Regions from separate parts of the Streptomyces sp. NPDC014801 genome, predicted to be linked through region 4. Evidence: riboswitches for the same ligand, from Rfam matches in the RefSeq annotation. Region 4 holds a riboswitch; each other region holds the start of a gene.
The links. Region 4 has a riboswitch for cyclic di-AMP ahead of ACF1AL_RS08595 (LysM peptidoglycan-binding domain-containing M23 family metallopeptidase). Riboswitches for the same ligand answer to the same signal wherever they lie in the genome.
Positions count from the first base shown of each region.

Region 1: another riboswitch for cyclic di-AMP. It lies ahead of ACF1AL_RS18110 (NlpC/P60 family protein); the one in region 4 lies ahead of ACF1AL_RS08595 (LysM peptidoglycan-binding domain-containing M23 family metallopeptidase).
Region 2: another riboswitch for cyclic di-AMP. It lies ahead of ACF1AL_RS17010 (M23 family metallopeptidase); the one in region 4 lies ahead of ACF1AL_RS08595 (LysM peptidoglycan-binding domain-containing M23 family metallopeptidase).
Region 3: another riboswitch for cyclic di-AMP. It lies ahead of ACF1AL_RS28215 (transglycosylase family protein); the one in region 4 lies ahead of ACF1AL_RS08595 (LysM peptidoglycan-binding domain-containing M23 family metallopeptidase).

Region 1 covers NZ_JBIBXG010000007.1:129,141-136,576, reverse strand. Annotated here, with positions in the region: gene ACF1AL_RS18125 (NlpC/P60 family protein) at 1-274, opposite strand, end outside; gene ACF1AL_RS18120 (hypothetical protein) at 864-1,217, shown strand; gene ACF1AL_RS18115 (tellurite resistance/C4-dicarboxylate transporter family protein) at 1,195-2,199, opposite strand; gene ACF1AL_RS18110 (NlpC/P60 family protein) at 2,266-3,426, opposite strand; cyclic di-AMP (ydaO/yuaA leader) riboswitch at 3,434-3,598, opposite strand; gene pcrA (DNA helicase PcrA) at 3,806-6,289, shown strand; gene ACF1AL_RS18100 (M23 family metallopeptidase) at 6,329-7,436, opposite strand, start outside.
Region 2 covers NZ_JBIBXG010000006.1:421,831-429,266, forward strand. Annotated here, with positions in the region: gene ACF1AL_RS16995 (GNAT family N-acetyltransferase) at 1-1,916, opposite strand, end outside; gene ACF1AL_RS17000 (HPr family phosphocarrier protein) at 2,096-2,377, shown strand; gene ACF1AL_RS17005 (GntR family transcriptional regulator) at 2,646-3,341, opposite strand; gene ACF1AL_RS17010 (M23 family metallopeptidase) at 3,554-4,297, opposite strand; cyclic di-AMP (ydaO/yuaA leader) riboswitch at 4,310-4,463, opposite strand; gene ACF1AL_RS17015 (M16 family metallopeptidase) at 5,154-6,542, opposite strand; gene ACF1AL_RS17020 (M16 family metallopeptidase) at 6,539-7,436, opposite strand, start outside.
Region 3 covers NZ_JBIBXG010000012.1:87,347-94,782, reverse strand. Annotated here, with positions in the region: gene ACF1AL_RS28230 (cytochrome P450) at 1-1,066, shown strand, start outside; gene ACF1AL_RS28225 (DUF899 family protein) at 1,060-1,743, opposite strand; gene ACF1AL_RS28220 (transglycosylase family protein) at 1,979-3,025, shown strand; cyclic di-AMP (ydaO/yuaA leader) riboswitch at 3,204-3,372, shown strand; gene ACF1AL_RS28215 (transglycosylase family protein) at 3,377-4,072, shown strand; gene eno (phosphopyruvate hydratase) at 4,355-5,644, shown strand; gene ACF1AL_RS28205 (septum formation initiator family protein) at 5,760-6,236, shown strand; gene ACF1AL_RS28200 (DUF501 domain-containing protein) at 6,259-6,795, shown strand; gene ACF1AL_RS28195 (exopolyphosphatase) at 6,792-7,436, shown strand, end outside.
Region 4 covers NZ_JBIBXG010000003.1:428,296-435,731, reverse strand. Annotated here, with positions in the region: gene ACF1AL_RS08600 (SGNH/GDSL hydrolase family protein) at 27-812, opposite strand; gene ACF1AL_RS08595 (LysM peptidoglycan-binding domain-containing M23 family metallopeptidase) at 1,060-1,962, opposite strand; cyclic di-AMP (ydaO/yuaA leader) riboswitch at 1,968-2,129, opposite strand; gene ACF1AL_RS08590 (tyrosine-protein phosphatase) at 2,588-3,385, shown strand; gene ACF1AL_RS08585 (DUF6126 family protein) at 3,482-3,601, opposite strand; gene ACF1AL_RS08580 (helix-turn-helix domain-containing protein) at 3,598-4,218, opposite strand; gene ACF1AL_RS08575 (aspartate aminotransferase family protein) at 4,289-5,674, opposite strand; gene dxs (1-deoxy-D-xylulose-5-phosphate synthase) at 5,671-7,436, opposite strand, start outside.

The DNA.
Region 1 (7,436 bases), on a different contig from region 4:
GCCTGCGGGCCGTCTCGTCCTGGAGGTCCTTCAGCCGGCGCCGGGCCGCCCCCGCCTGCTCCTGGGCGCCGTTGTACTTCTCGGTGGCCACCTCGGCCTCCTGGTACAGCCGGTCGACCCGCGCCTTGACCTGGTCCGGCGTCGGGTCCGGCGCGGCGCTGCCGGTGCCGTCGAAGGCCGTCGCCGTCGCCGCGCCCGCGAGGGCGACGGTGAACGCCGTACGGGCCGTCCGGCCGCCGAGCGAGCGCTGTCTGGGCTTGCGGTGTGCTGCCACGGGGACTGCACGTCCTTTCGTCCACGCCGGGGACCGCCGGCCGAGCGGGGTGCGCGCCCGGCGGCGACCCGTCAGGGGAACGGGCGCCGCCGGGCTCTTCGGCGGTGGTGGCCGGCGGCCGCCCCTGGCCCGGACGGCGGTGGGGAGCCGGTCACCTGGGGAAGGACGCTAAACCGCTTCGTGACGGGAAGGTGACGGCCTGTACGGAAGTGACGCGAGCGGTGCAGGAGGTGACCGTATGTGACCGTGATCCCGTTCCGGAGATGCCGACTTCACGCAGTGCACCGACCGATGCGCCGATCCACCGGACGGCAGAGACACCGGACTGCTACGGAGGCAGAGGCACCGGACTGCTACAGAGGCAGAAGCTCCGGACTGCTACGGCGAAGGCGACGGACTGCCGAGCCGGGCGTGACCGCCGGCCGGTCGTGACTGCCGGCACCGCAGAGGCCACAGCGCACGCGCGGAGCGCCGGAGCGGACGCGCGGAGCGCACGGCGCACGCGCCCGCATGCTACGGCCCGGCCGCCGCGCCCCCGCGCCCGGGGCGCCGGAAGGCCACGGATCACCCCTGGCTAGGCTCCGGCCCCATGGACGTACTCATCCATCTCTTCGTCGGCCTGCACATCATCGGCATCGCCTCGCTCCTGGGCGGCTTCCTCACCCAGATGAAGGCGATGGGCCGCGGCGCCGCCCGGTTCGTCCCGGCGATGCTGCACGGCGCGCTGACGATGCTGGTCACCGGCGTCGTCCTGGTCGGCCTCAACCAGGCCGACGACCACACCGTCAACAACATCAAGATCGGTGTGAAGCTCGCGCTGCTGATCGTGATCCTGGGCCTGGTCTACGTCAAGCGCGACGAGGAGACGGTGGACAAGCGCCTGTTCGGCCTGGTCGGCCTGCTCACCGTGGCGAACATCTTCATCGCGGTGCTCTGGACCTGAGCGCCTCACCGGCAGTGGTGAGGGCCCCGGCGGCCACGCCCAGCCACGCGGCCACCGCGATCCACAGCAGCGCCTCACCGGGGTGCCGCAGCCACCCGGTATCGACCGCGGCGGCGACGGACAGCGTCGCCGCCGCCGTCATGCCGAGCGGGAACACCGTCGCCCAGCGGCGCGTGTCGTAGCCGAGGCGGGGCCGCACCACCTCGGCGACCACGAGAACGACGTACCAGAGCAGGTCCAGGATCAGCAGCGCGACGGTCGCGAACCGCAGCACGCCGCGGTCGTCGTCGTTCCACAGGTACAGCCGCGCGCTGTCGGCGGCGAGCAGTTTCGCCCCGGCCAGCGCGGAGATCGCCAGCGCGCCGCCCGCGATCCACTGGTCGCCGGGCCCCTCCACCACCTGCCGCGGGTCGAAGCGGGGCACGGCGATGCCGTAGAGCACCAGGCCCAGCCCGAACAGCACCAGCGCGGCGTGCGCGAGCCACGCCGTCGCCAGCGTCCCCGCGAGGACGGCGGCGAGCACGGACAGCCCCTGCGTCGCCACGCAGCCGAGGAACACCGCGCCCGGCATCCGCTGGCCCCAGTTCCGTACGACCGTGACGATCAGCACCGGCCACAGCACGGCCGCCAGGGCCAGCAGCGCCTCGGCCAGGGTGACCCAGCCCAGCATCGCGAACCGCGTGCCCAGCACCGTCGTCGCGGCCACCGACGTCAGCGCACCCGGCGTGGCCGCCTCGGTCGCCCACCGCGTCCGGTCCCTCAGCAGCCGCGTCAGGAACTCCGCGGCCAGGCCCAGCCAGAACACCGAGGCCGCCGCCAGCCAGATCCGGGACAGCAGCTCGTACCCGGTCAGGCCCAGCCCGACCGACACGATCCCGGTCGCCATGACGGCCGCCCCGGACGCCGGGGTGCGCTGCGCCCACCACGCGCGCAGCGAGGAGGGGGTGCCGGACGCGGCGTGCCGGCGCGAGGAAAGGGACATGCCGTCGATGCTATGAACCCTGCCGCGCGCCGGGCCCGGGGCACGCGCGCCGGTGGCCGCAAACCGTCAGGCCGGGCGTACGACGCTGTGGATGGCCGACTCGCCGTCGTAGTAGATGGACTCCTCGCGCACGTATGCGCCGGGCTTCGGGGCGTGGATCATCATGCCGCCGCCGATGTAGACGCCGACGTGGCTGACATCGCCGTAGAAGAAGACCAGGTCGCCGGGGCGGGCCTGGGACAGCGGGACCGTCGTGCCGGCGTTCACCTGGTCGTAGGTGGTGCGCGGCAGGTCCACGCCGGCGGCCTTCCAGGCGGCCTGGGTGAGCCCGGAGCAGTCGTAGGAGTCGGGGCCGGTCGCGCCCCACACGTACGGCTTGCCGATCTGCGCGCGGGCGAAGGCGAGGGCCTTGTCGGCCTGGGTGCTGGTGCCCGTGCTTCCGGTGCCGGTGCCGGTAGCTGCGCCCGTGCCCGTGCCGCCGGTCGACGAGCCGCCGCCCTGCTGCTGGGCCTGCTCCTGCTGGGCCGCCTGCTGCCGCGCCAGTTCCGCCGCCTTGCGGGCGGCCTCCTCCTGCCTCTGCCGCTCGATCGCCGCGAGCCGCGCCTTCTCCTGCGCCGTCAGCTGCGCCAGCAGCTCGCGCGCGTCGGCGAGCTTCTTCTGCACGGTGGCCTTGGCGGTGCGCAGGTCGTTCTGCGACTCGGTGAGCGCGCGCAGGCCGTCGGTGGCCTCGCGGCGCTGCCGCATCGTCTGCGCCTGCTCGGTGACGTAGTCGTCGACCGCCTCCTTCTGCCGGCTGGTCAGCCGGTCCATGAGGTGGCTCCGGTCGAAGTACTGCTGCGGGGAGTCGGCGAGCAGGAAGGTCGCCGTGTCGGGGAGGGCGGCACCGCCGGTGCGGTACTGGGCGGCGGCGAAGGAGCCCAGCTCCTCGCGCGCGTCGTTGAGCTTCTGGGTGCGCCGGGCCACGTCGTCCATCAGGGAGTCGACCCGGGTGCGCTGCTTCGCCGTCCGCTCCTTGGCGGCGTTGTACTTGTCGGTCGCGGTCTCCGCCTGCCGGTAGAGGTCGTCGACCTTCTTCTCGACCTCCTCCAGGCTGGGCTTGTGGTCCGCGGGGACGGCGTCGGCGGTCTGCGAGAGCAGGGCGACGGAGGTGAGGGCGGCCGTGGCCAGGGCGGGGGTGCGTATCCCGGCGAGGGCTGCGGCGGGACGCGACTTGCGGTGCGACGCCAAGGGAGGCGACTCCTTCCAACGGGCCGCCTACCGGGTTAGCTGTCGGGTTCGGGCTGTGTGGAAGGTGTGCCCTACGGCTCTCCGGGGGGAGAGGGCCGATTCACCCCAGGTCTCGGGTGGGTCCCCGGCTCCGGTGGCTGTGCGGGCGCACCGGACTCGGCGGAGGCCGCGCGGCCCGGCGACGTTCGCCGGTGGAGGTCGTACGGCCTGGGCGGCACGGTAGCCAACTCGTGTGCCTGCTGTGAAGGTTGGTGCGTGATATGCCCGATACGTTTTCGTGACCATCGCGTAGTGTCACCGGGTGGTGATACTGGGTGACGTGTGATGTTCCCCGGACGGGCCACGGGTTGTCAGTGGGGCGCCCTAGACTCGGAGAGCGATGAGCAGCCTCTTTGACGACAGCTTCCTGGCGGACCTCCAGGCCCCGCGGGCCCACCTGGAGGAACCCCCGCCGCCGCCCGAGGACGATCACACTCCGGAGCCGATTCCGGACGATCTGTTCGGCGGGAAGTTCGACGTGCCGCCGGACCGGGACGCCTACTACCGCGACGGCGCCGCGCGCCCCGCGCTCGACTCCGCCGCGCTGCTGGACGGGCTGAACGACAACCAGCGCGCCGCCGTCGTGCACTCCGGCTCCCCGCTGCTCATCGTCGCCGGCGCCGGCTCCGGCAAGACCCGCGTGCTCACCCACCGCATCGCCTACCTGCTCGCCGAGCGGGACGTCCACCCGGGCCAGATCCTCGCGATCACCTTCACCAACAAGGCCGCGGGCGAGATGAAGGAGCGCGTGGAGCAGCTCGTCGGCCCGCGCGCGAACGCGATGTGGGTGATGACCTTCCACAGCGCGTGCGTGCGCATCCTGCGCCGCGAGTCCAAGAAGCTCGGCTTCACCTCCTCCTTCTCGATCTACGACGCCGCCGACTCCAAGCGCCTGATGGCCCTGGTCTGCCGCGACCTGGACCTCGACCCCAAGCGCTTCCCGCCGAAGTCCTTCAGCGCCAAGATCAGCAACCTGAAGAACGAGTTGATCGACGAGGAGGACTTCGCCGCCCAGGCCACCGACGGTTTCGAGAAGACCCTCGCCCAGGCCTACGCCCTGTACCAGTCGCGGCTGCGCGAGGCGAACGCCCTCGACTTCGACGACCTGATCATGACGACGGTCAACCTGCTGCGCGCCTTCCCGGACGTCGCCGAGCACTACCGCCGCCGCTTCCGGCACGTCCTGGTCGACGAGTACCAGGACACCAACCACGCCCAGTACGCCCTGGTGCGCGAGCTGGTGGGCACGGGGGAGTACGACGAGGACACCCCGCCCAGCGACCTCGACGTACCGCCCGCCGAGCTGTGCGTGGTGGGCGACGCCGACCAGTCGATCTACGCCTTCCGCGGCGCGACGATCCGCAACATCCTCCAGTTCGAGGAGGACTACCCGGACGCGACGACGATCCTGCTGGAGCAGAACTACCGCTCCACGCAGACCATCCTGTCCGCCGCCAACGCGGTCATCGAGCGCAACGAGTCCCGCCGCCCGAAGAACCTGTGGACCAACGCCGGCCAGGGCGCCCGCATCACCGGCTACGTCGCCGACACCGAGCACGACGAGGCCCAGTTCGTCGCCGACGAGATAGACCGCCTGGTCGACGCGGGCGAGGCGAAGGCCGGCGACGTCGCCGTCTTCTACCGCACCAACGCCCAGTCCCGTGTCTTCGAAGAGGTCTTCATCCGCGTCGGCCTGCCCTACAAGGTCGTCGGCGGCGTCCGCTTCTACGAGCGCAAGGAAGTCCGGGACGTCCTGGCCTACCTGCGGGTCCTCGCCAACCCGGAGGACTCCGTCCCGCTGCGGCGCATCCTCAACGTGCCCAAGCGCGGCATCGGCGAGCGTGCCGAGGCGATGATCGACGCCCTCGCCCAGCGCGAGAAGATCAGCTTCCCGCAGGCGCTCAAGCGGGTCGACGAGGCGTACGGCATGGCCGCCCGCTCCACCAACGCCGTCAAGCGGTTCAACACGCTGATGGAGGACCTGCGCACCATCGTCGAGTCCGGCGCCGGACCGGCCACCGTGCTGGAGGCCGTCCTGGAACGCACCGGCTACCTCGCCGAGTTGCAGTCCTCCACCGACCCGCAGGACGAGACCCGCATCGAGAACCTCCAGGAACTCGCCGCCGTGGCCCTGGAGTTCGAGCAGGAGCGCGGCGAGGGCGAGTCCGTCGCCCTGTCCGACTTCCTGGAGCAGGTCGCCCTGGTCGCCGACTCCGACCAGATCCCCGACGAGGACGACGAAGGCTCCGGCGTCATCACCCTGATGACCCTGCACACCGCCAAGGGCCTGGAGTTCCCGGTGGTGTTCCTCACCGGCATGGAGGACGGCGTCTTCCCGCACATGCGGGCCCTCGGCCAGACCAAGGAGCTGGAGGAGGAGCGCCGTCTCGCCTACGTCGGCATCACCCGCGCCCGGGAGCGGCTGTATCTGACGCGGTCCTCGATGCGCAGCGCGTGGGGGCAGCCGTCGTACAACCCGCCCTCCCGCTTCCTGGAGGAGATCCCGCCGCAGCACGTCGACTGGAAGCGCACGGGCGGATCCGCGCCGGTCTCCTCCGGGCCGGCCTCGGGGATCGCCGCCTCGCTGTCCTCGTCCCGCTCGCGCTCCTCGGCCGCCGGCGCCTCCGGGTTCGCCACGCGCCGCGCCGGGGACAAGCCGGTGGTCTCGCTGGCCGTCGGGGACCGGGTCACGCACGACCAGTTCGGGCTCGGCACGGTCGTCGCGGTCAAGGGCACCGCCGACAAGGCGGAGGCGACGATCGACTTCGGCGACGGCAAGCCGAAGCGGCTGCTGCTGCGGTACGCGCCGGTGGAGAAGCTGTAGGGAAGGGAAGACGCCGGGGGCTTCGGCCCCCGGGCCCGGTCAGGTCGGGTCGAGGCCGTGGCTGCGCAGCCACGGCAGCGGGTTGATCGCCGCGCCGCCGCCGGGACGCACCTCGAAGTGCAGGTGCGGACCGGTGGAGTTGCCCGAGTTCCCGGAGTACGCGATCGGCTGACCGGCCTTGACGGTCGTACCGGAGGAGACGCGGTAGCTGGAGAGGTGGCAGTACCACGTCTCCGTGCCGTCCTTCGCGGTCACGATCATCATGTTGCCGTAGGCGCTGTTCCACTGCGTGCGCACGACGCCGTCGGTCGCGGCCATCACCGTGGTGCCGTACGACACGGGGAAGTCGATGCCGGTGTGCACCGACATCCAGTTGATGCCGGCCTGGCCGAAGTAGGCGCTCAGACCGTGCTGCAGGACCGGCAGCGCGAACTTGGGGCGCAGCCGCTCCTTGCGGGCCGCCTCCTCGGCGGCCTTCTTGCGCTCCAGCTCCTGCTGCGCCTTGAGGTCGATGCGCTCCTGGGTGCGGCTGGCCCGGTCGGCGAAGTCGTCGGCGCCGGCGGACAGGCTCGCGAGCTGGGTGTCCAGCTTGTTGTTGGCGGCGGACGGTTTCACCGCGTGCGCGTCCGAGGCGGTCGCGGTGGTGTCCTGGCCGTCGTCGCCGCTCAGCGCGCCGACGGAGGCGACGGCGATCCCGGCGACCCCCATCACGCACGCCGACGGCACGGCGACGGTCAGCAGCGCCGACCGCTTCGCGGGCGTACGGCGGCGGGAGCGGGAGGCGCCCCGGGCGGCCGCGCGGGTCTGCGGGGGCGGGGTGACCTCCTCCTGGTCGTCCAGGAGCGGGGCGGAGTCCGGGGTGAGCGCGGGCAGTTCGCCGGTGCCGGTCAACCGGCCGTCGTCGTGGGCCGGTTCGTCGTAGGCGACCTGGTCGAAGGTGGCGGTGGCCTGCTGGTCGAAAGGTTCCGCCTGGTGCGCGTAGCCGCCGTGCGGCTCGGCGGTGTCGTACCCGCCGGTGGTGTGCGCGGTGTCGTAGGCGCCCGTCGCCTCCGCGGTGCCCGCGGTGTTCCACTGCGTGGCGTCGTACACGCCGCTGTCGAAGCTCTGCGTGCCCCAGTCCCACTGCTGGGCGGCGTCGGCGGCGGCC
Region 2 (7,436 bases), on a different contig from region 4:
GCGGGGGTGCCGCCGCGGCCCGGCGTGGCCGGTACGCGCGTGTCCGTCTGCGGCGCGGTGCTGGCCGCGGCGGACAGGGCCTCCGCCAGGCCGCCGAGTTCGACGTGCACCACCAGCACCGGCTTGCCGGGGGCGGCCGCCACCGCGGAGCGCAGGGCCTGCGCCAGCTCCGCGTCGCCCGGGGAGCCCTCGCCGATCGCCGGGATGGCGGTCACCACGACGGCGTCGCAGGTGTCGTCGGCGAGGGCGTGCGCCAGTGCGGCGCGGAAGTCCTCGGCCGAGGCCGCGGTGGTCAGGTCCAGCGGGGGGTGCGGGCGCAGGCCGTGGGCCAGGCACTGGTCGTAGGTGAGCACGCCCAGGGACTCGGAGTTGCCGAGGATCGCCACGCGCGGTCCGGCGGGCAGCGGCTGGCGGGCGAGCAGGAGGCCCGCGTCGACCAGCTCGGTGATCGTGTCGACGCGGATGACGCCGGCCTGGCGCAGCAGCGCGGACACCGTGGCGTGCGGCAGGCGGGTCGCCCGGACGGCGTGCCCCTGCGGCGCGGAGCCGGCGCTCTGGACGACGACCAGCGGCTTCGCGGCCGCCGTACGCCGGGCGAGGCGGGTGAACTTGCGCGGGTTGCCGATGGACTCCAGGTACATCAGGGCCACGTCGGTGTCCGGGTCGTCGTACCAGTACTGCAGGACGTCGTTGCCGGAGACGTCCGCACGGTTGCCGGAGGAGACGAAGGTCGACACGCCGGTGACGCCGGTGACACCGCCGCCGCGCCGGTGCAGCCGGGACAGCAGGGCGATACCGATGGCGCCGGACTGGGCGAACAGGCCGATGCGGCCCGGGCGCGGCATCTCGGGGGCCAGGGAGGCGTTCAGCCGGACGTCCGCGGAGGTGTTGATGACGCCGAAGGCGTTGGGGCCGATGATCCGCATGCCGTACGTGCGTGCCTGGCGGACGAGTTCGCGCTGGCGCTCACGTCCGTCGGGGCCGCTCTCGGCGTACCCGGCGGAGATCACCACGAGGCCCTGCACGCCGTGCTCGCCGCACTCGGTGACGATCGCGGGCACGTGGTCGGCCGGGACGGCGACGACGGCGAGGTCGACGGGGCCGTCGATCTCGCGCACCGAGCGGTGGGCGGGCACGCCGTCCAGCTCGGTGACGTCGGGCCCGAAGGCGCGGTTCACGGCGTACAGGCGGCCGGTGAAGCCGCCCTCGCGGAGGTTGCCGAGGATGCTGCGGCCGACGCCGCCCAGGGCGCGGCCGGTGCCGACGACGGCGACCGAGCCGGGCATGAGCAGCCGTTGCACGGAGCGGGCCTCGGCGCGCTGCTCGCGCGCGTACTGCACGGCGAGGGAGCGCTCGGTGGGCTCCAGGTCGAACTCCAGGCGGACGACGCCGTCCTCGAAGCTGCGCTTCTGGGTGTACCCGGCGTCCGTGAACACCTTGATCATCTTGGTGTTGGCGGGCAGCACCTCGGCGGCGAAGCGGCGGATGCCGCGCTCGCGGGCGACGGCGGCGATGTGTTCGAGCAGGGCGGAGGCGACGCCGCGGCCCTGGTGGGCGTCCTGGACTAGGAAGGCGACCTCGGCTTCGTCGGCCGGTGCGGACGCGGGCATTCCGTTCGCGCCGATCCGGTCGTAGCGTACGGTTGCGATGAACTCGCCGCCGATCGTGGCCGCGAGTCCCACCCTGTCCACAAAGTCGTGGTGTGTGAAGCGGTGGACGTCCTTCGCGGACAGGCGCGGGTAGGGCGCGAAGAAGCGGTAGTACTTCGACTCGTCCGACACCTGCTCGTAGAAGCTGACCAGGCGGTCCGCGTCATCGACGGTGATGGGGCGGATCCGCGCGGTGCCGCCGTCGCGCAGCACCACGTCGGCCTCCCAGTGGGCGGGGTACTCCTGCCTGTCCGACGCGCTCTGCATGGGGCCCAGAGTACGGCTCGCGTACGACAACGGCGCGGGGCACTCTGTGGAGGACGGATGCCGGGTCGAGGCCGAGGCCCGGTGATCGCGTCCGGATGGGGTCCATGGACCTCTCCGGGCATGCTTCACCGTATGGGAAACTGGTCTAGACAACCCTGAGAACTGAAGGGCAGCAACACATGGCTGAGCGCCGCGTCAACGTCGGCTGGGCCGAGGGCCTCCACGCCCGCCCCGCCTCCATCTTCGTCCGAGCCGCCACGGCCACAGGCGTCCCGGTGACGATCGCCAAGGCCGGCGGCACCCCGGTCAACGCGGCCTCCATGCTGGCCGTCCTCGGCCTGGGCGCCCAGGGCGGCGAGGAGATCGTCCTCGCGTCCGACGCCGAGGGTGCGGACGCCGCACTGGACCGTCTGGCGAAGCTGGTCTCCGAGGGCCTCGAGGAGCTCCCCGAGACCGTCTGAGTCACGGCATGAAAGAAACCGCGTCGGCCTTTCCGGTCGGCGCGGTTTCGCGTTTTCCGGTCGACGCGGTCTCGCGCTTTCCGGTCGGTGCGGTCTCGCTTTCCGGTCGGTGCGGTCTCGCGCTTTCGGCATTTACGGTGGGTACGTCCGCGGAATTCGCGGAGTGCCCGGGAAATGGGCGCGCCGATGAGCGGGTCATGAGCAGGTCTCATTATTCGACCCCGAGGGCAGGAACCGAATATCCCACTCTTTGTATACGGCGCCCGTGTTAATGCCGCAGGCCCGGTGTGTTGACGGCATGTTGCGAAGTCCTCACGCGCTCGGGGCGGTCGCCGGCGCCGGGGCGGCGCAGCCGGTGGGCGGCCGTGGAGCGCTCGGTGTGCAGCGCGGCAACCGCCCGCGCCCGCTCGCTGTCGCCGCGCGCCACCGCGTCCACGATGGCGCCGTGCTCCGCCCACACGTCCACGGGGCCGGCCGACGGCTCCACCGTGTACAGCCAGGCGATCTTGTGCCGCAGCTGGGTGAGCGCCGCGGTCAGGGCCTGGCTGCCGCAGGCCTGGGCGAGCGTCTCGTGGAACCAGCCGTCCAGGGAGCGCAGCTCGTCACCGGTGCCGTGCCGGGCGCGCTCCCGGCCGAGCCGCACCAGGCCGCGCAGCACCTTCAGATGCGCCTCGGTGCGCCGCTGGGCGGCCCGCGCGGCACCCAGCGGCTCCAGCAGCGTCCGCATCTCCAGCAGATCGGCCGCGTCCTGCTCGGTGGGCTCGGCCACGCACGCGCCCGCGTGCCGCCGCGTCACGACGAAACCCTCGGCCTCCAGGGTGCGCAGCGCCTCGCGCACCGGTACCCGGGAGACGCCGTAGCGGCGGGCGAGCACTTCCTCGGTGAGCCGGCTGCCGCGCTCGTGGATACCGGCGACGATGTCGTCCCGGATCGCCGTGCACACCGAATGCGCCGGAATACGCATGTCCGACCTCCGTCTTGATCCCCGTGAAACGCCGACGATGGACGCGTGTTCCGTGACTCTATTCCAAGGGGCCGGAATTTCCGACGGCGGGCCGGATTCCATGGATATTTTTTGGTCGGCAGGATGGCGGGACGGGGTGGAGGGGCGGAAAAACGGCGAAAGCCCCGGCTCGGTGATCCGGGGCTTTCGTTCGACGCTTGCTGCCGGGGACGTCAGAGGTTGACGCCGTGCGCGCGCAGATAGGCGACCGGGTCGATGTCGGAGCCGTACTCCGGGGAGGTGCGCGCCTCGAAGTGCAGGTGCGGACCGGTGACGTTGCCGGTGGCGCCGGACAGGCCTATCTGCTGGCCGGCCACGACCTGCTGGCCCACGACGACGCCGATCGACGACAGGTGCCCGTACTGGGTGTACGTGCCGTCGTGCATGCGGATGACGATCTGGTTGCCGTAGGCGCCGCCCCAGCCGGTCTCGACGACGGTGCCGTAGCCGACCGCGTGCACCGTGGTGCCGGTCGCGGCGTGGAAGTCGATGCCGGTGTGGTGGCCGGAGGACCACAGGGAGCTGCTCGCCTCGTACCCCGTGGAGACGTACGAGTGAGCGATCGGGGCCACGTACGTGGTCAGGAGCTTGCGCTGGGCCTCGCGGGCGGCGCGCTCCTTGGCCTCGCGGGCCCGCTCGGCGGCGGCCTTGCGCGCGGCCTCCTCGGCGGCCTTCTGCTCGGCGGCCTGCTTCTGCGCCTCGGCCTGCGCGTCGATCTGCTGGGCGACCGAGTCGTCGGCGGTGATCACGGGGAGCAGGCCGGTCTGCTCGGCGGAGGTTTCGGCCGCGAGCGCGGGGGCGGCGAGGGTGCCGATGACGCCGGTGGTGGTGAGGGCGGCGATACCGGCGGCCTGCGCGGTGGTGCGCTTCATGCGGCTCGGACGGCGGTGCTTCCCGGTGGCGCAGACGAACGCCATGTGGTGGCTGATCCTTTCCTTCCCTCTCGCCTACCGGGTTAGCTGACGGGTTCGGAGCAGGAAGGTCTCCTACGGGCCCCCTCGCGGGCGCCCGATTCACCCCAGGGACGTGTGGGTCCCCGGCTCCCCTGGCTCGCGCCGTACGGGGACTCGGCGATGGCTGTCCGGTGCCGCGGGTGCGGCGCACTGCCTGACGGACAGCCCGGATGAAGCTACGGTGAGCGACCTTCAAAGCTCAAACGAATCAGTGGTTTTGTAGCGCATCCCACAGGTCAGACAGGCAACCTCCGCCCCAATTCGGGCATTCGGGCGATGCGACGCCTTCGATCCCAAACGACGCGGGGTGCGCGGGGATGGCGGCTGTCGGCGGCGGGGGCGGGGCGCCGGGAGACAGGGGAAGGCCCCTGGTGGTCCGTCAACCACCAAGGCCCTGCGTGCGGGTGTGTCCGCGGCCGGGGGGCGCGGTGCGGGTGTGCCTGTGGCCAGCGGGGCTCGCGGTGCGCATGCGTCTGCGGCCAGTGGTGTGCACGGTGCGGGTGCGGGTGCTCCTGCGGCCAGTGGGCGCGTTGTGCGTATCTGCGGCCACGGGGATCTGCGGTGACGGTGCGCATCGGCTTGCCTGGGCCCCCGGTACCCGGTGCGCCCACTGGGCACCGGGGCGGCCGTAGAGCACCAGGGCGGCCGTGAGGCGGCCGCAGCGCGCGCCTGGACGCGCGGCACTGCGGCGGGCGGGCGGTACGCACGCGCTCACGCCCCCGGGACGCGACGTGTGCGGGCCTAGCGGCCGCCAGGCCATCAGGGCGCCACGCGCGCGTGCACGCTCCGCCGCCGGCAGGGCATGCACGCGCGGGTGCGTCTACTCCGCGCTGACCACCGAGACCGTGCCGATGCCGAGGGCCTCGACGGGCTCCTTGATCTGCCCGGCGTCGCCGACCAGAACGGTCACCAGGCGGTCCACCGGGAACGCGTTCACGACGGCCGCGGTGGCCTCGACGGTGCCGGTCGCGGCGAGCTGCTGGTACAGCGCCGCCTGGTAGTCGTCCGGCAGGTGCTGCTCGACCTGGTCGGCCAGCGTGCCCGCGACGGCCGCCGCGGTCTCGTACTTCAGCGGGGCCACCCCGACGAGGTTCTGTACGGCGACGTCGCGTTCGGCGTCGGTCAGGCCCTCGGCCGCCAGGGTGCGCAGCACGGTGAAGAGGTCGTCGAGCGCCGGACCGGTGTTCGGCGTGTCGACGGAACCGCTGATGGCGAGCATCGCGGCGCCCGAGCCGTCGGGGGCGGAACGCAGCACCTGGCTGAAGGCGCGCACGCCGTAGGTGTAGCCCTTCTCCTCGCGCAGGACGCGGTCCAGGCGGGAGGTGAGGGTGCCGCCGAGGCAGTACGTGCCGAGCACCTGCGCCGGCCACACGCGGTCGTGCCGGTCGGGGCCGATCCGCCCGATGAGCAGCTGCGTCTGGACGGCGCCGGGACGGTCGACGATGACGACGCGGCCGGTGTCGTCGGCCGTCACCGCCGGCACGGGCCGCGGCTCGGTGCGCGAGCCCGTCCAGGCGCCCAGGGTGTCGCCGAGGAGCGCGTCCAGGTCGATGCCGGTCAAGTCGCCGACGACGACCGCGGTGGCGGTGGCGGGGCGTACGTGCCGCTCGTAGAAGGCCCGCACGGCGGCCGCGTCGATCGCGGTGACCGTGTCCTCGGTGCCCTGGCGCGGGCGGGACATGCGCGAGGTCGCCGGGAAGAGCTCCTTGGACAGCTCCTTCGCGGCGCGGCGGGAGGGGTTGGCCAGCTCGTGCGGGATCTCGTCGAGGCGGTTGCGCACCAGCCGCTCGACCTCGCTGTCGGCGAAGGCGGGCGCCCGGAGCGCGTCGGCGACCAGGCCGAGGCCCTTGGCCAGCCGGGAGGCGGGCACCTCCAGGCTGATGCGGACGCCGGGGTGGTCGGCGTGCGCGTCGAGGGTGGCGCCGGCGCGCTCCAGCTCGGCGGCGAACTCCTCGGCGGTGTGCTTGTCGGTGCCCTCGGAGAAGGCGCGCGCCATGATCGTGGCGACGCCGTCGAGGCCGGCCGGCTCGGCGTCCAGGGGCGCGTCGAGGATCACCTCGACGGCGACGACCTGCTGGCCGGGGCGGTGGCAGCGCAGCACGGTCAGGCCGTTGTCGAGCGTGCCCCGCTCGGGGGCCGGGAACGCCCACGGCTTGGCCTCGCCCGCCTGGGGCTGCGGGTGGAACTCCATGGTGGCGAGCTCGGTCACTTGGCCGTCTCCTCGTCGTCGTTGCCGGCCTCTACGGTCGCTTCCTGCTCGGGGTCCTCGGGCACGGCGGCGTCCGGGGCTGCCTGCGTCTTCGGCTCGTACACGAGCACGGCGCGGTTGTCGGGACGCAGACGGGCCTTGGCGACCTCCTGCACCTCCTCGGGCGCCACCTCCAGCACGCGCTGGACGGCGGTGAGGGCGAGCTGCGGGTCGCCGAACAGGACGGCGTAGCGGCACAGTTCGTCGGCGCGGCCGGCGACGGTGCCGAGCCGGTCCAGCCACTCGCGCTCCAACTGGGCCTGGGCGCGTTCCATTTCCTCCGGCGTGGGGCCCTCCGCGGCGAACCGGGCGAGCTCCTCGTCGATAGCGGTCTCGATGACGGGCACCTCGACGTCGCCGGAGGTCTTCACGTCCAGCCAGCCCAGGGAGGGCGCGCCGGCCAGCCGCAGCAGGCCGAAGCCGGCCGCGACGGCCGTGCGGTCGCGGCGCACGAGCCGGTTGTACAGGCGGGAGGACTCGCCGCCGCCCAGGATGGTCAGCGCCAGGTCGGCCGCGTCGCACGCGCGCGTGCCGTCGTGCGGCAGCCGGTAGGCGGCCATCAGCGCGCGGGCCGGGACCTCCTCGTGGACGACCTCGCGCAGCTGGCTGCCGATGATGTCGGGCAGCGTGCCGTCGCGCGGCGCGGGCTTGCCGTCGTGGGCCGGGATGGAGCCGAAGTACTTCTCGATCCAGGCGAGCGTCTGCTGGGGGTCGATGTCGCCGACGACCGACAGCACCGCGTTGTTCGGCGCGTAGTAGGTGCGGAAGAACTGGCGCGCGTCCTCCAGGGTGGCCGCGTCCAGGTCCGCCATGGAGCCGATCGGCGTGTGGTGGTAGGGGTGGCCCTCGGGGTAG
Region 3 (7,436 bases), on a different contig from region 4:
CCACGACGAGCCGGCGCACGCCAAGGGCAAGACGGGCATCCCCGGGGAGCGCAAGGCCGAGCTGATGACGCATCTGCTGAACATCGACCCGCCGGACCACACCCGGCTGCGGCGGCTGGTCAGCAAGGCGTTCACCCCGCGCCGGGTCGCGGAGTTCGCGCCGCGCGTGCAGGAGCTGACCGACCACCTCATCGACGGCTTCGCCGGGCGCGGCACGGCCGACCTCATCCACGAGTTCGCCTTCCCGCTGCCCATCTACGCCATCTGCGACCTGCTCGGCGTCCCCCGTGAGGACCAGGACGACTTCCGGGACTGGGCCGGGATGATGATCCGGCACGGCGGAGGGCCGCGGGGCGGGGTCGCCCGGTCGGTGAAGAAGATGCGCGGCTACCTCGCCGAGCTGATCCACAAGAAGCGCGAGGCGCTGCCCGCCGAGCCGGCGCCCGGCGAGGACCTCATCTCCGGTCTGATCCGCGCCTCCGACCACGGCGAGCACCTCACCGAGAACGAGGCCGCCGCGATGGCGTTCATCCTTCTCTTCGCCGGCTTCGAGACCACCGTCAACCTCATCGGCAACGGCACCTACGCCCTGCTCACCCACCCCGGGCAGCGGCAGCTGCTGCAGGAGTCCCTGGCCCGCGGCGAGCGCGCGCTGCTGGAGAGCGGGGTGGAGGAACTGCTGCGCTTCGACGGCCCGGTGGAGCTGGCGACCTGGCGCTTCGCCACCGAACCGCTGCGCATCGGGGGCCAGGACATCGCGCCCGGCGACCCCGTCCTGGTGGTGCTGGCCGCCGCCGACCGCGACCCCGCCCGCTTCCCCGACCCGGACGTGCTGGACCTGGCCCGCCGCGACAACCAGCACCTCGGCTACGGGCACGGCATCCACTACTGCCTGGGCGCCCCGCTGGCCCGCCTGGAGGGCCAGGCCGCGCTCGCCACGCTGCTCACCCGGCTGCCCGACCTGCGGCTCGCGGCCGACCCGGCGGACCTGCGCTGGCGCGGCGGGCTCATCATGCGGGGCCTGCGCACGCTGCCGGTGGAGTTCACCCCGGCGCGCGCTCAGTAGTCGAGGCCCGCGTACCAGTCGCCGCGCCCGCGGGGGGTGAGGTCGAGCAGGTGCCAGACCGGGTTGAGCAGGTCGATGCCGCGCTGCTGGATGTCCTCGCCCATCCGCGGGTGCGCGGAGTAGAAGTGACGGACCGTGCCGTCGCCGTCCCGGGTGAAGACGGACACGGTGGAGTCCTGCGCCCCGTCCTCGTCCTCGGCGCCGAGGTCGTACTGGAAGGTGCTGTCCCCGCAGCTGAGCAGCCGCAGCCGGGACCAGCCCCGGTCGCGGGCGTGCCGGCGCAGGGCGGCCGGGCCGGCGGCCGCGACGACGACGAAGTCGGCGTTCTGTGCGAGGTGGCGGGCGACGCCGTCGAAGCCGTCGATCCACAGCGTGCACATGGGGCAGGGGCTGGTCTGCCGCTTGCCGTACATGAAGTGGTAGACGACGAGCGCCCGGTCCGGCGCGGTGAACAGCTCGCTCAGCCGGACCTCGCGGACGGGTTCGTCGCCGGCGGCGAGGTCGGCGGGTCCCTCCAGGAAGACGTAGTCCTCCACCGCGGGCCCCGCGGGCAGGGCCCGGCGCTGCGCCGCGACCCTCTCGCGGTGGCGCATCAGCTCGATCTCGGCGAGCCGGAGTTCCTCACGGGCGGCGAGGTAGCCGGCGGACGCGCCGGGCAGTCGGGTGTGCCGGTACAACGTGTCCTCCTGGCCGGAAAGCCCCCAGGTCACCCCCACCGGTCGTGCAGAGCCCATGGTGCTTGTGACGGTCCGTCACCACAAACGTGACACGCCTTCAACTCTGTGATCTTCACGTGATCTGCGCGGCATGAACTTGTGACTGACGATCGTCTGCCGATACGTTCACTCGTCAGCGCGACGCCGGTACCTCGGGCGTCGCGCCGGTCACTGCTGTCTCGCGAAAGGTCCCCGCATGCTCTCCGGGAACGGTCGTCACCGTCGCCCCCGTCAGGCTCCGGCACTCCTCGTCGCGGCCGGAGTGACCGGCTCCGCCATCGCCATCCCGCTGCTCGGCGCGGCCAGCGCCCACGCGGCCGACGGCGCCACCTGGGACAAGGTGGCCGAGTGCGAGAGCGGCGGGCGCTGGAGCGACAACCCCGGCATCGGCCTCTTCGGCGGTCTGCACCTGTCGCAGGACGACTGGGAGAGCCACGGCGGCCTGGAGTACGCCGCCCGGCCGGACCTCGCCAGCCGCTCGCAGCAGATAGCCGTGGCCGAGAAGGTCCTCGCGGCCGAGGGCGCCGGCCACTGGACGCTGTGCGGCATCAGTTCGGGCCTCGGGGAGGACTCCTCCTCGGCGGACGTCGACACGGGCGTGCCCGGCGACACGACGGGCGGCGGCTCGGCCTCGTCCGGTTCGACCGGCTCCTCCTCCTCGACCGGTTCCACCGGTTCCTCCGGATCCTCCGGTACCTCCGGTTCGGTGGACTCGCCCGGCTTGTCCGACTCCTCCGGAACGTCGTCCGGCACGCCGTCCACCCAGCCCTCCACGGGCGCCTCCGGAACGCCGTCTGACACCCCGTCGTCCTCCGCCCCCACCGCGGGCGGCACGGCCGAGGCGGGTACGCCCGCCGGCTCCGGCACCGGAGCGGCCCAGCCGTCCGGCAGCGCCTCCACGGGTGCCGCAAACGACGACGATCCGGACAACCTGCGCCAGATCGTCGGCTCTTCGGGGCTCGTCGACACCGGTGCGCTCGGCGGTGGCGGTCGTCATCGCGGCGTCAGCGCCCAGGAGGACGCGGCCGAGGCGAGCGCGGCGCCCACGGCCGGCAAGCACGCCTCGCGCTACACCGTGCGCGACGGCGACAGCCTCACCTCCATCGCCGACTCCCTTGACGTCGAGGGTGGGTGGCGCGCGCTGTACGCGCAGAACCGGGAGGCCATCGGCGCCGACCCGAGCCACATCGTCCCCGGTCAGACACTGACCTTCGGGGGCGAAACGGGCGAAATGCAGCGGTAGTTGACGCCCGGTTTTAGAGGCGAATGTCCGGTTTGGTGAAAGTGTGGGATGAGTCTCAGAAGCCGTGATCGTCTTTGAAATTCGGCCGAACGCGTGTCTACGGTCGTGACCGCTCGCCACCGCGAGCCCCGGCCGGCCGCAACGCCGAATCCTGCCAGCGGCCGCACGGGAACAGTCGTCGCGTCACGCGCCGCAGGCAGGAGCGGGGGACCCAAGGTAAGCGCCGCGCCCGGCAGTTGAGCCGGAGCGGCTAGGGGTGAAGCCACGCCTCCCAGGGGAGGGGTGGCCGGGCAACTCAACCGGCCCGAACCCGACAGCTCACCTCGCAGGCGTCGGTGAGGGGATCCATCCATGCTGTTTTCCGGCAAGGGCAAGCACCGTCGTCCGTCCAAGACCACCCGCGTCATCGCGCTCGCCGGTGTCACCGGCGCCGCCGTCGCCGCCCCGCTGATGGCGGCCGGCAACGCCTCCGCCGCCACCGCCTCCGAGTGGGACGCGGTCGCCCAGTGCGAGTCCGGCGGCAACTGGTCCATCAACACCGGCAACGGCTACTACGGCGGCCTGCAGTTCTCCGCCTCCACCTGGGCCGCGTACGGCGGCACCGCCTACGCCCCGCAGGCCAACCAGGCCTCCAAGGCGCAGCAGATAGCCGTCGCCGAGAAGGTCCTCGCCTCGCAGGGCAAGGGCGCCTGGCCGGTCTGCGGCAAGGGCCTGTCGAGCACCCCGTACAGCGGTGGCGGCAGCACCTCGCAGAGCAGCGGCCAGAGCAGCACGACCACCCGCTCCACGGAGCAGCAGAGCGCCTCCCGCTCCGCCGAGCGCCCGGCCGCCAAGACCCAGAAGTCCACCAAGACCGTCACCACCCCGACCGGCAAGAAGGTCAAGAAGGGCGACGGCGAGTACAAGGTCGTCACCGGCGACACCCTCAGCTCCATCGCCACGAAGCACCACGTGCAGGGTGGCTGGAAGAAGCTGTTCGACCTGAACAAGGACATCGTCGAGGACGCCAACCTCATCTTCCCCGGCCAGCAGCTGCACCTGAAGTAAGCCGCAGCCCGCAGCCCGCAGCCCGCAGTCCAAGGGCCGCTCCCCGTCCCCACGGGCTCCCCGCCCCGGTGCGTCTTCCCCCGTACGCACCGGGGCGGGGCTTTGTCTTGTGGAGTTCAGAAGAAAGCCCACCCCCCTTTGTTCCGACGGTGAACAATAGGTACGGTCTGTCTGTCCACGGGCCGGGCGGTCGGCTGGCCGATGGCCCCGGGGCGGTTAGGCTCTAGTCGCAAGGCTCACCAGCCCCGCACTTTCAGCGTCACATCCACGAAGGAGATGCTCGTGCCGTCCATCGACGTCGTCGTAGCCCGGGAAATCCTGGACTCCCGAGGCAACCCCACGGTCGAGGTCGAGGTCGGCCTCGACGACGGCAGCACCGGCCGTGCCGCCGTCCCGTCCGGCGCCTCGACGGGCGCCTTCGAGGCCATCGAGCTCCGCGACGGCGACTCCAACCGGTACCAGGGCAAGGGTGTCGAGAAGGCCGTCCTCGCGGTCATCGAGCAGATCGGCCCGGAGCTGGTCGGCTACGACGCCACCGAGCAGCGCCTGATCGACCAGGCCATGTTCGACCTGGACGCCACCGACAACAAGGGCTCCCTCGGCGCCAACGCCATCCTCGGCGTCTCGCTCGCCGTCGCGCACGCCGCCTCCGAGGCCAGCGACCTGCCGCTGTTCCGCTACCTGGGCGGCCCGAACGCGCACCTGCTGCCGGTGCCGATGATGAACATCCTGAACGGCGGCTCGCACGCCGACTCCAACGTGGACATCCAGGAGTTCATGATCGCCCCGATCGGCGCGGAGTCCTTCTCCGAGGCCCTGCGCTGGGGTGCCGAGGTCTACCACACCCTGAAGAAGGTCCTGAAGTCCAAGGGCCTGTCCACCGGCCTCGGCGACGAGGGCGGCTTCGCCCCGAACCTCGGCTCCAACCGCGAGGCCCTCGACCTCATCCTCGAGGCCATCAAGGAGGCCGGCTACACCCCCGGCGAGCAGATCGCGCTCGCCCTGGACGTGGCCGCGTCCGAGTTCTACAAGGACGGCTCCTACGTCTTCGAGGGCAAGAACCGCTCCGCCGAGGAGATGACCGAGTACTACGCCGAGCTGGTCGAGGCGTACCCGCTGGTCTCCATCGAGGACCCGCTGTTCGAGGACGACTGGGAGGGCTGGAAGACCATCACCGCCAAGCTCGGTGACAAGGTCCAGCTCGTCGGCGACGACCTGTTCGTCACCAACCCCGAGCGCCTCCAGCGCGGCATCGACGAGGGCGCCGCCAACGCGCTGCTGGTCAAGGTCAACCAGATCGGCTCGCTCACCGAGACTCTGGACGCCGTCGAGCTGGCCCAGCGCAACGGCTACAAGTGCATGATGTCCCACCGCTCCGGCGAGACCGAGGACGTCACCATCGCCGACCTGGCCGTCGCCACCAACTGCGGCCAGATCAAGACCGGTGCCCCGGCCCGCTCCGAGCGCGTCGCCAAGTACAACCAGCTGCTGCGCATCGAGGAGATCCTCGACGACGCCGCGGTGTACGCCGGCCGCTCGGCCTTCCCGCGGTTTCGCTCCGCGAACCAGTAGGCACAGCAAGGGCTGACCCATCCCGGGCAAACCCTGAGCCAGTCGCACGTACGTCCCCGTACTCGGTCCCGTACCGTGTCCGGGGACGTACGCGCGTGTGAAAGGGGAGGCCGGCATGGCCGTGAAGGACCGGGACCGTTTCTCCACCGCGACCAGGATCCGCCTGCTCGGCGAGCAGACGGCCGCCCGTGTCTACCGGTCCCAGACCAAGCGGCAGGCCCGCCGCTCCCGGCTCACCGGCCGGGCTGCCCTGCTGGCGCTGGTGGTGTGCTCCCTGATCGTGGCGCTCGCCTACCCGATGCGGCAGTACGTCTCGCAGCGCGCCGAGATCGCCGACCTGCAGCGGCAGAAGCAGCAGGCCCAGCAGCGCGTCGAACAGCTGCGCGACCTCAAGGCGCGCTGGCAGGACGACGCCTACGCCGAGCAGCAGATCCGCAAGCGGCTGCACTACGTGCTGCCGGGCGAGACCGGTTACGTCGTGGTCGACCCGGACGCGGCCAGGCAGGCGCACACCGACTCCGGCTCGGCGGACCGCCCCTGGTACTCCAACGTCTGGGACGGGGTCGACAAGGCCGACGCCGCCGACCAGTGATTCGACAAGAGAGAACTTCGTAGTGGAAACGCCCCCACCGACCACCCCGCGCACCGAGCCCACCGACGCGGACGTCGAGGCCTTCAGGCAGCAGCTCGGGCGGCCGCCGCGCGGGCTGCGCGCCATCGCCCACCGGTGCCCGTGCGGTCAGCCGGACGTCGTCGAGACGGCGCCCCGGCTGCCGGACGGCACGCCCTTCCCCACGCTGTACTACCTGACCTGCCCGCGTGCGAACTCCGCCATCGGCACGCTGGAGGCCGAGGGCGTGATGAAGGAGATGACCGAGCGGCTGCAGACCGACCCGGAGCTGGCCGCCGCCTACCGGGCCGCGCACGAGGACTACATCCGGCGCCGCGACGAGATCGAGGAGCTGACCGGCTTCCCGAGCGCCGGCGGCATGCCGGACCGGGTGAAGTGCCTGCACGTGCTGGTCGCCCACTCCCTGGCCGCCGGGCCGGGCGTCAACCCGCTCGGCGACGAGGCGATCGCGATGCTGCCGCAGTGGTGGCGCAAGGGTCCGTGCGTGACGCCGGCCGAGACCGAGGAGAGTGCCCAGTGACCCGGGTCGCCGCCATCGACTGCGGTACGAACTCCATCCGCCTGCTGGTCGCCGACTGCGACCCGGCGACGGGCGAACTCGTCGACCTCGACCGCCGTATGACGATCGTGCGGCTCGGGCAGGGCGTCGACCGCACCGGCCGGCTCGCCCCGGAGGCGCTTGAGCGGACCTTCGCCGCCTGCCGGGAGTACGCCGAGGTCATCAAGGAGCACGGCGCCGAACGGCTGCGTTTCGTCGCCACCTCCGCCTCCCGGGACGCGGAGAACCGGGACGAGTTCGTGCGCGGGGTGAAGGACATCCTCGGCGTGGAGCCGGAGGTCATCAGCGGTGACCAGGAGGCGGAGTTCTCCTTCACCGGGGCGACCAGGGAGCTGTCCGGGCACGAGCACCTGCCGCGGCCGTTCCTGGTGGTGGACATCGGCGGCGGCTCCACGGAGTTCGTGGTCGGCGAGGAGCACGTGCGCGCGGCCCGCTCGGTGGACGTCGGCTGCGTGCGGATGACCGAGCGGCACCTGGTGTCGGGCGGCGCGGTCACCGACCCGCCCACCGAGGAGCAGATCGCGGCGATGCGGGCCGACATCGAGGCCGCCCTGGACCTGGCCGAGCAGACCGTGCCGCTGCGCGAGGCGCGCACCCTGGTC
Region 4 (7,436 bases):
GTGTCCTCGGCGGGTGGGCGGGCCGGTCAGGCCACCGCTGCGATGCGCAGCTTGATGTCGTCCGGGGAGAGCGTGCCCTTCGCGGTCACGTGGTCGCCGGAGGACTCGCCGCGCAGCCGGCGGCCGATCCACGGCACCAGGTACTCGCGGGCCCAGTGCACGTCGTCGCGCCGGACCTCCAGCGTGCCGCGCGGCGGCAGCGGCGGCCAGGGCTGCTCCGGATCGGCCGGGACCTTCAGGCCGAGCACCTGGCCGGCCCGCAGCGCCACGCGCGTGTGGCCCTCCGGCGACAGGTGCAGCCGGTCGTGGTCCCAGGCGCGGCGGTCCTGGACGGACTTCAGCGACCACAGGTCGAGCACCGGGCAGCCGTAGCGGTCGGCGACGGCCCGCACATGCCCGTTGTAGGTCGCGATCTTGCCGCGCAGATGCTTGAGCAGCGGCACGCCCCGCGTGTCGAAGCCCGTCGTCACCATGACCGTGCCGGCCACCGCGGTGAGCTGCGCGACCGCCTTCTCGAACCGCTCGGCGACCTCGTCGGGATCGGTGCCGGGCCGGATGATGTCGTTGCCGCCCGCGCAGAACGACACCAGATCGGGGGCGAGTTCGACGGCCCTCGGCACCTGGTCGGCCACGATCTGGTCGAGGAGTTTGCCGCGTACCGCGAGGTTCGTGTACGTGAAGTCGCCTTCGGGCCGCCGGTCGGCGAGGAGTACGGCGAACCGGTCGGCCCAGCCGACGAACTGCCCGTCGGGGCCGGGGTCGCCCACGCCCTCGGTGAAGCTGTCCCCCACCGCCACGTACGACCCGATCACTGCTCTGCTGTCACTCTTCGAATCGTCTGCCACAGCAGTCCATGATTCACCTTCGAATGTGACCTACGCGACCGTAGGAAGGGGTTGACGGGCGGTGAGATAAGCCACTCCTAAAGGGTTGGCCAAGCAGGGAATAGACCCGGGCGGCAGGCGGCCCGGGACCGCGCACCACGTCGAAGGCCGGGCCCCTGGCGGGGGCCCGGCCTTCGACGGCGTGTCAGGTGGGGTGCCGCGACGCGGCGCGGGGTCAGCCGACGGCCACGCCGTGCGCGCGCAGGTAGGCGACCGGGTCCACGTCGGAGCCGTAGTCCGGCGTGGTGCGGATCTCGAAGTGCAGGTGCGGGCCGGTCACGTTGCCGGTCGCGCCGGACAGGCCGAGCTGCTGGCCCGCGGTCACGCTCTGCCCGGCGGAGACGGACAGCTGCGACAGGTGGGCGTACTGGGCGTAGTAGCCGTCGTTCAGCTTGATGACGACCTGGTTGCCGTAGGCGCCGCCCCAGCCGGCGGAGACGACGGTGCCCGCGCCGACGGCCTTGACGGGGGTGCCGGTCGGGACGACGAAGTCGACGCCGGTGTGGTAGCCGCTGGACCACATGCTGCCGGCGGTGTGGTAGGCGGTGCCGATGGTGGCACCGGAGACCGGCAGGGTGAAGCCGTTGGCGGCGGTCGCGGGCTTGGCGGCCTCGGCGGGCTTCGCGGCCTCGGCGGGCTTGGCGGAGGACTTCCGCGCGGGCGCCTCGCTCTTGTGCGTCGGGGCGGCCTTGTGCGCGGTGGCGGCCTTCTTGCCGAGGGACAGCTTCAGACCGGGGTGGATGAGCGACGGGTCGCTGCCGACGGCCTCGCGGTTGTCCTCGTACAGCTTCTTCCAGCCGCCGGCGACGTGCTGCTCGTCGGCGATCTTGGACAGGTAGTCGCCGGCCTTCACGGTGTAGACGCGCGCACCGGACTGCGCGGCCTTCTGGGCGGTGGACGGCAGCGTCCGGACGGCCTTGTCCGTCACCGACTGGGCGGCGGCCTGCGGCGTCGCGGCGTGGGCGCCGGCGGCGCTCACGAGCGGCAGCGCGAGCGCGGCGCCACCGGTGCCGGCGACGGCGAGAGTACGGGCGAGACGCTGGGCCTTCGGACGGCGGTGCTTACCCTTCGCGGGCATGGCGCAATTCCTCTCCGGCGCCTGCGAGGTGAGCTGTCGGGTTCGGGCGGGAGATGCCCGGCCGCGCTGGGCGCGGCTTCACCCCAAAGCCGTTCCGGGAACCGGAACAGGCGTCGTACCTGTGGGTCCCCCGCTCCTGCCGTACGTCGGGTGGGTGGGTGCGGTGCGCCGGACGGCGGCAGGATTCGGCGTCCGTCCGGATTCGGTGGGGAACGTAAGCGAGCAGGACGCACGGGGACAAGCAGAAGGTTGCGCCGACGGGCGTTTTCTGTGATCGACTTTCCGTTTCCGCCGTCACGCTATGTGCATTCCGTGCCCGGCGTTTTCACCAATTCCCCAGGAAATCCGTCCTGATTACGTGAACATGACGTACGACGGACGGTCACGGTTATGACGCTCCTCACGCGGCGGTTTCCCAGCAGCCTTTATTACCTGGCGAGTTGGAAGGAAGGCTGCAATTCGGACAGAAAGCCCAGATGCGGCACGGGCGGATATCCGTCCCATTCGCCCACCGCCGCCGGGGACGCCGGGACAACCGGTTGCCCCGGGAATCCATGTCGTATCGTCGAGGGGCACCCGTCGGCCACCGAGCCGCGCCGGCGGGGCCGAGCGGGAGGAGCCCTTCGTGACGCAGCAGGTGCCGTCGACCGAACCCGAGCTGGCCGGAGTGCGCAACTTCCGCGACGTGGGCGGACTGCCCACCACCGACGGGCGGCGCGTGCGGCACGGAGTGCTGTTCCGCAGCGGTCACCTCGCGCACGCCACGCAGGAGGACGCGGCCTACCTCTCCTCCCTGGGACTGCACACGATCTTCGACTTCCGCAACGCCGCCGACCAGAAGCTGGAGGGCCCGGACGTCGAGCTGCCGGGCGTGCGCAACGTCAACCTGCCGCTGTCCGACCCGGCGGACGGCGCCGAGTTCTGGAAGATGGTGCGCGACGGCGACCTCGACCAGCTGCGCGGCATCCTCGCCGACGGCAAGGGCGCGCACCGGATGATCGCCTCCTACCGCACGATCATCAAGGAGCGCACCGGCGAGCACTCCCGGGTGCTGCACGCGCTCGCCGAGGACAACGTCCCGGCGCTGATGCACTGCGCCGCCGGCAAGGACCGTGCGGGGTTGTCGATAGCGGTCACCCTGCTCGCGCTGGGCGTGGAGCGGGACGCGATCGTCGAGGACTACCTGAAGTCCAACGAGAAGCACCGCCGCTACAAGGTGCGCCGCAGCGGCTCGGCGGAGTCGGCGTACACGCCCGAGGTGATGGAGCTGCTCAGCCCCCTCTTCGACGCGCGGGCCGAGTACCTCACCGCGGCCATGGAGACCATCGAGGAGACCTGGGGCGGCGTCGACGCCTACCTGGAGCAGGGACTGAAGCTCACCCCCGCGACGCGGGAGCGGCTGCGGGCGCGGCTGCTCGACTGAGCCGCGGCGCCACGCCGGGGGCCGGCGCCCGGGGATCCTTCGACCATGGGGGGCCTTCGACCCGGGGGACTCCTTCGGCTCGGGCGACCCGGGGGGCTACTTCGCGCCCACCTCGAACAGCAGCCAGATGAAGCCGGCCAGGACGTGTCCGACGGCGATGTAGATGATGAGCCGGATCCACAGGGTCCGGGGGAACTTCTCCTCGAGGTTGCTCATCGTGCCTCTCCGGGGTGGGCGGGCCCCAGGCACAGCGTGGCCGTGGGGCTCTGCAGCAGGGTGTGGACGAACAGGAGCTCCAGCCCGCCCGGGTCCTCGGCGGCGATCCGGTGCGGGGTGAGCGAGTCGAAGTGCGCGCTGTCCCCCGGGCCGAGCCGGTGGGTGGTGTCCCCGAGCCGGAGCCTGAGGCGGCCGTCCAGGACGTACAGCCACTCCTCGCCGGGGTGCACGCGCACGATGTCGCCCTGCGCCCCGTAGGGCACCCGCACCCGCAGGGCCTGCATACCGCGGCCGGGCGCTCCGGCCTGCCGGTACGTCCAGCCGCCGGCGGCCGTCGGCTCCATGTCCGCCCCGCGCACCACGGCGTCCCGCTCGGCGACGCTCTCGCCGAGCAGCTCCGAGACGGTCGTACTGTAGATACGGGCGAGCGCGAGCAGCATCGGCAGCGAGGGCTGGCGCTGCCCGGTCTCCAGCCGGGACAGATGGGCCGCGGACAGTCCGGCGGCGCGGGCGGCGGCCTCCAGGGTGAGGCCGGCGCGGCGGCGCAGGGCCCGCAGCTGCGGGGCCACGGCGGGCAGGTCACCGGCCGTTTCCGCCGGAAACTCGGAGGAGTTCATGCCTCCATTGAGCCGCAGTCTTGCCTCTGCGGCAAATTTCTTGCCCCAGAGGCAAAACCCGCGGGCCGCGTCAGCGGTTGGCCACCGCCTGCTTGATCAGCGTCTTGCCGAAGTCCCACACCAGTCCGCCGCCGCTGTGCGCGTCGTCCATCACGGCGGCGAAGGCCTCGACGAAGCGGTCCACGTCCGCCTCGTCGATGATCAGCGGCGGGATCAGTTTGATCACCTCCAGGTGGTCACCGGAGACCTGGGTGAGGATCCGGTGCCGCTGGAGCAGCGGGACGACGACCATCTGCGCGAACAGTCCCTTGCGGGCCGCCTGCAGCATGGCCCAGCGGCTGCGCAGCTTCAGCGACTGCGGCCGGCCGAACTCGATGCCGATCATCAGGCCCCGGCCGCGCACGTCGGCGAGCAGCTCGTAGGTGTCGGTCAGCGCGGCCAGCCGGGACTTCAGCAGCTCCCCCGTCCGCCGCACCCCGGCGACGATCTGCTCCTGCTCCATGACCGACAGGACCGCGAGGCCGCACGCCATCGCCTGGGCGTTGGAGCCGAAGCTCGCGGAGTGGACCAGGACGCGGTCCATGGACGAGTAGACCTTCTTGAAGATCCACTCCTTGCCCAGGGTGGCGCCCACCGGCACATAGCCGCCGGAGAGCGCCTTGGCCACGCACACCAGGTCCGGTTCGACGCCGTCCTCGTGCTGGTAGGCGTAGAAGTCGCCGGTGCGGCCGAGGCCGGTCTGCACCTCGTCGGCGATGAGCAGCGCCTTGTGCCGGTGCAGCAGCTCCTGCGCGGCGCGCAGATAGCCGGGCGGGGCCTCGTGCACGCCCTTGCCCTGGATCGGCTCGACGATCAGCGCGGCGACGTCGCCTTTCTTCAGCTCCCGGGCGAGCGCGTCGAGGTCGCCGAGGGGGACCGCCGTGTCGGGCAGCAGCGGCGCGAAGCCGTCCCGGAAGCCGGACTCGCCGTTGACCGACAGCGAGCCCGTGGTCAGCCCGTGGAAGGCGTGGTCGCAGTACAGGACGCGCGGCCTGCCGGTGGCGTACCGGGCGAACTTCAGGGCCGTCTCGACGGCCTCGGTGCCGCTGTTGCCGAAGAACACCCGGTCCAGGTGCGGGCTGTGCGCGAGGAGCCGTTCGGCGAGCAGGCCGGGCAGCGGCTGGCAGTCGAACCGGGTGAGGTCGGCCAGGTCGAGGTCCAGGACGTCGTGCAGCGCCTTGCGGACGACCGGGTGGTGGCGGCCGAGGCCCATCACCCCGAACCCGGCGAGCATGTCCAGGTAGTCGTTGCCGTCGGCGTCGTAGAAGTGGGCGCCCTCGGCCCGCTCGTAGACCTTGTCGAAGCCGATGGTGTGCAGCATGCGCGGGAGCTGCGGATTGAGGTGTCGTGCGTGCAGCTCGTAGCGTTCCCCGCCCCGCTCGGCGAGCAGCGCGCCGAGGTCGAACTCGGTGGTCATTCACTCTCCTTGACTGTGCCGTCGAGGTCCCTGACGGCCAGGCTCGCGCCGATCCGGCCGGCCACCTCGACGGGCGTGAGGCCGATGTCGGCCAGCACCTCCCCGCGCTTGGCGTGGGCGAGGAACTGCTCCGGAATGCCGAAGCGCCGCACCGGCACGTCCACGTCGGCGTCACCGAGAGCGAGGGCGACCGCGCTGCCGACGCCCGCGGCGCGGCTGTTGTCCTCGACGACGGCGACCAGCCGGTGTTCGGCCGCGAGGCCCGGCAGGGCGGGGTCGACCGGCTTGACCCAGCGCGGGTCGACGACCGTGCAGCCGATGCCGCGCGCCTGCAGCAGCTCGGCGGCCTGCAGGCACACCGGGGCCATCACGCCGACGGCGACCAGCAGCACCTGCGGCTGTCCCGGCGAGCGGTGCAGCACGTCCAGGCCGCCCACGTGGTCGACCGCCGGGATCGACGGGCCGACGGACTCCTTCGGGAAGCGCACCAGGGTCGGCGCGTCGTCCACGGCGACGGCCTCGCGCAGCTGGGCGCGCAGCTGGTCGGCGTCGCGCGGGGCGGCGATCCTGAGGCCGGGCACGACCTGGAGGACGGACATGTCCCACATGCCGTTGTGGGAGGGCCCGTCGGCGCCGGTGACGCCGGCCCGGTCGAGGACGAAGGTGACCCCGCAGCGGTGCAGCGCGACGTCCATCAGCAGCTGGTCGAAGGCGCGGTTGAGGAAGGTGGCGTAGACGGCGACGACGGGGTGCAGCCCGCCGGTGGCCAGGCCCGCGGCGGAGACGGCCGCGTGCTGTTCGGCGATGCCCACGTCCCAGACCCGGTCCGGGAACCGCTCGGCGAACTTGCCGAGCCCGACCGGGTGCAGCATGGCGGCGGTGATGGCGACGACGTCGTCCCGTTCCTCGCCGATCCGCACGATCTCGTCGCCGAACACCGACGTCCACGAGGGCCCCTCGGACGGGGTGAGCGGCGCGCAGGTGAGCGGGTCGATGACGCCGACGGTGTGGAAGTGGTCCTCCTCGTGGTTCAGGGCGGGTTCGTAGCCGCGGCCCTTCTCCGTGAGGCAGTGCACCAGCACCGGGCCGTGGAACCGCTTGGCGCGCCGCAGCGCCGACTCGACGGCCCGCACGTCGTGGCCGTCGATGGGGCCGACGTACTTCAGGCCGAGGTCCTCGAACATGCCCTGCGGCGCGAAGGCGTCCTTGAAGCCCTTCTTGGCGCCGTGCAGGGACTCGTAGACGGTGGCGCCCACCACGGGCGTGCGCAGCAGGACGTCCTTGCCCCAGGCGAGGACCTTCTCGTAGGAGTCGGTGGTGCGCAGGGTCGCCAGGTGGTTGGCGAGGCCGCCGATGGTGGGCGCGTAGGAGCGCTCGTTGTCGTTGACGACGATGATCAGCGGCCGGTCCTTGGCCGCCGCGATGTTGTTCAGCGCCTCCCAGGCCATGCCGCCGGTCAGCGCGCCGTCGCCGATCACCGCGACGACGTGGCCTTTCTCCCCCTGCACCTGGCGGGCCTTGGCGAGGCCGTCGGCCCAGCCGAGCGCGGTGGAGGCGTGGCTGTTCTCGATGACGTCGTGCTCGGACTCCTCGCGTGAGGGGTATCCGGACAGGCCGCCCTTGCCGCGCAGTTTGGAGAAGTCCTGGCGTCCGGTGAGCAGTTTGTGGACGTAGGACTGGTGGCCGGTGTCCCACAGGATGCGGTCGACCGGGGACTCGAAGACCCGGTGCAGGGCGATGGTCAGTTCCACCACGCCCAGAT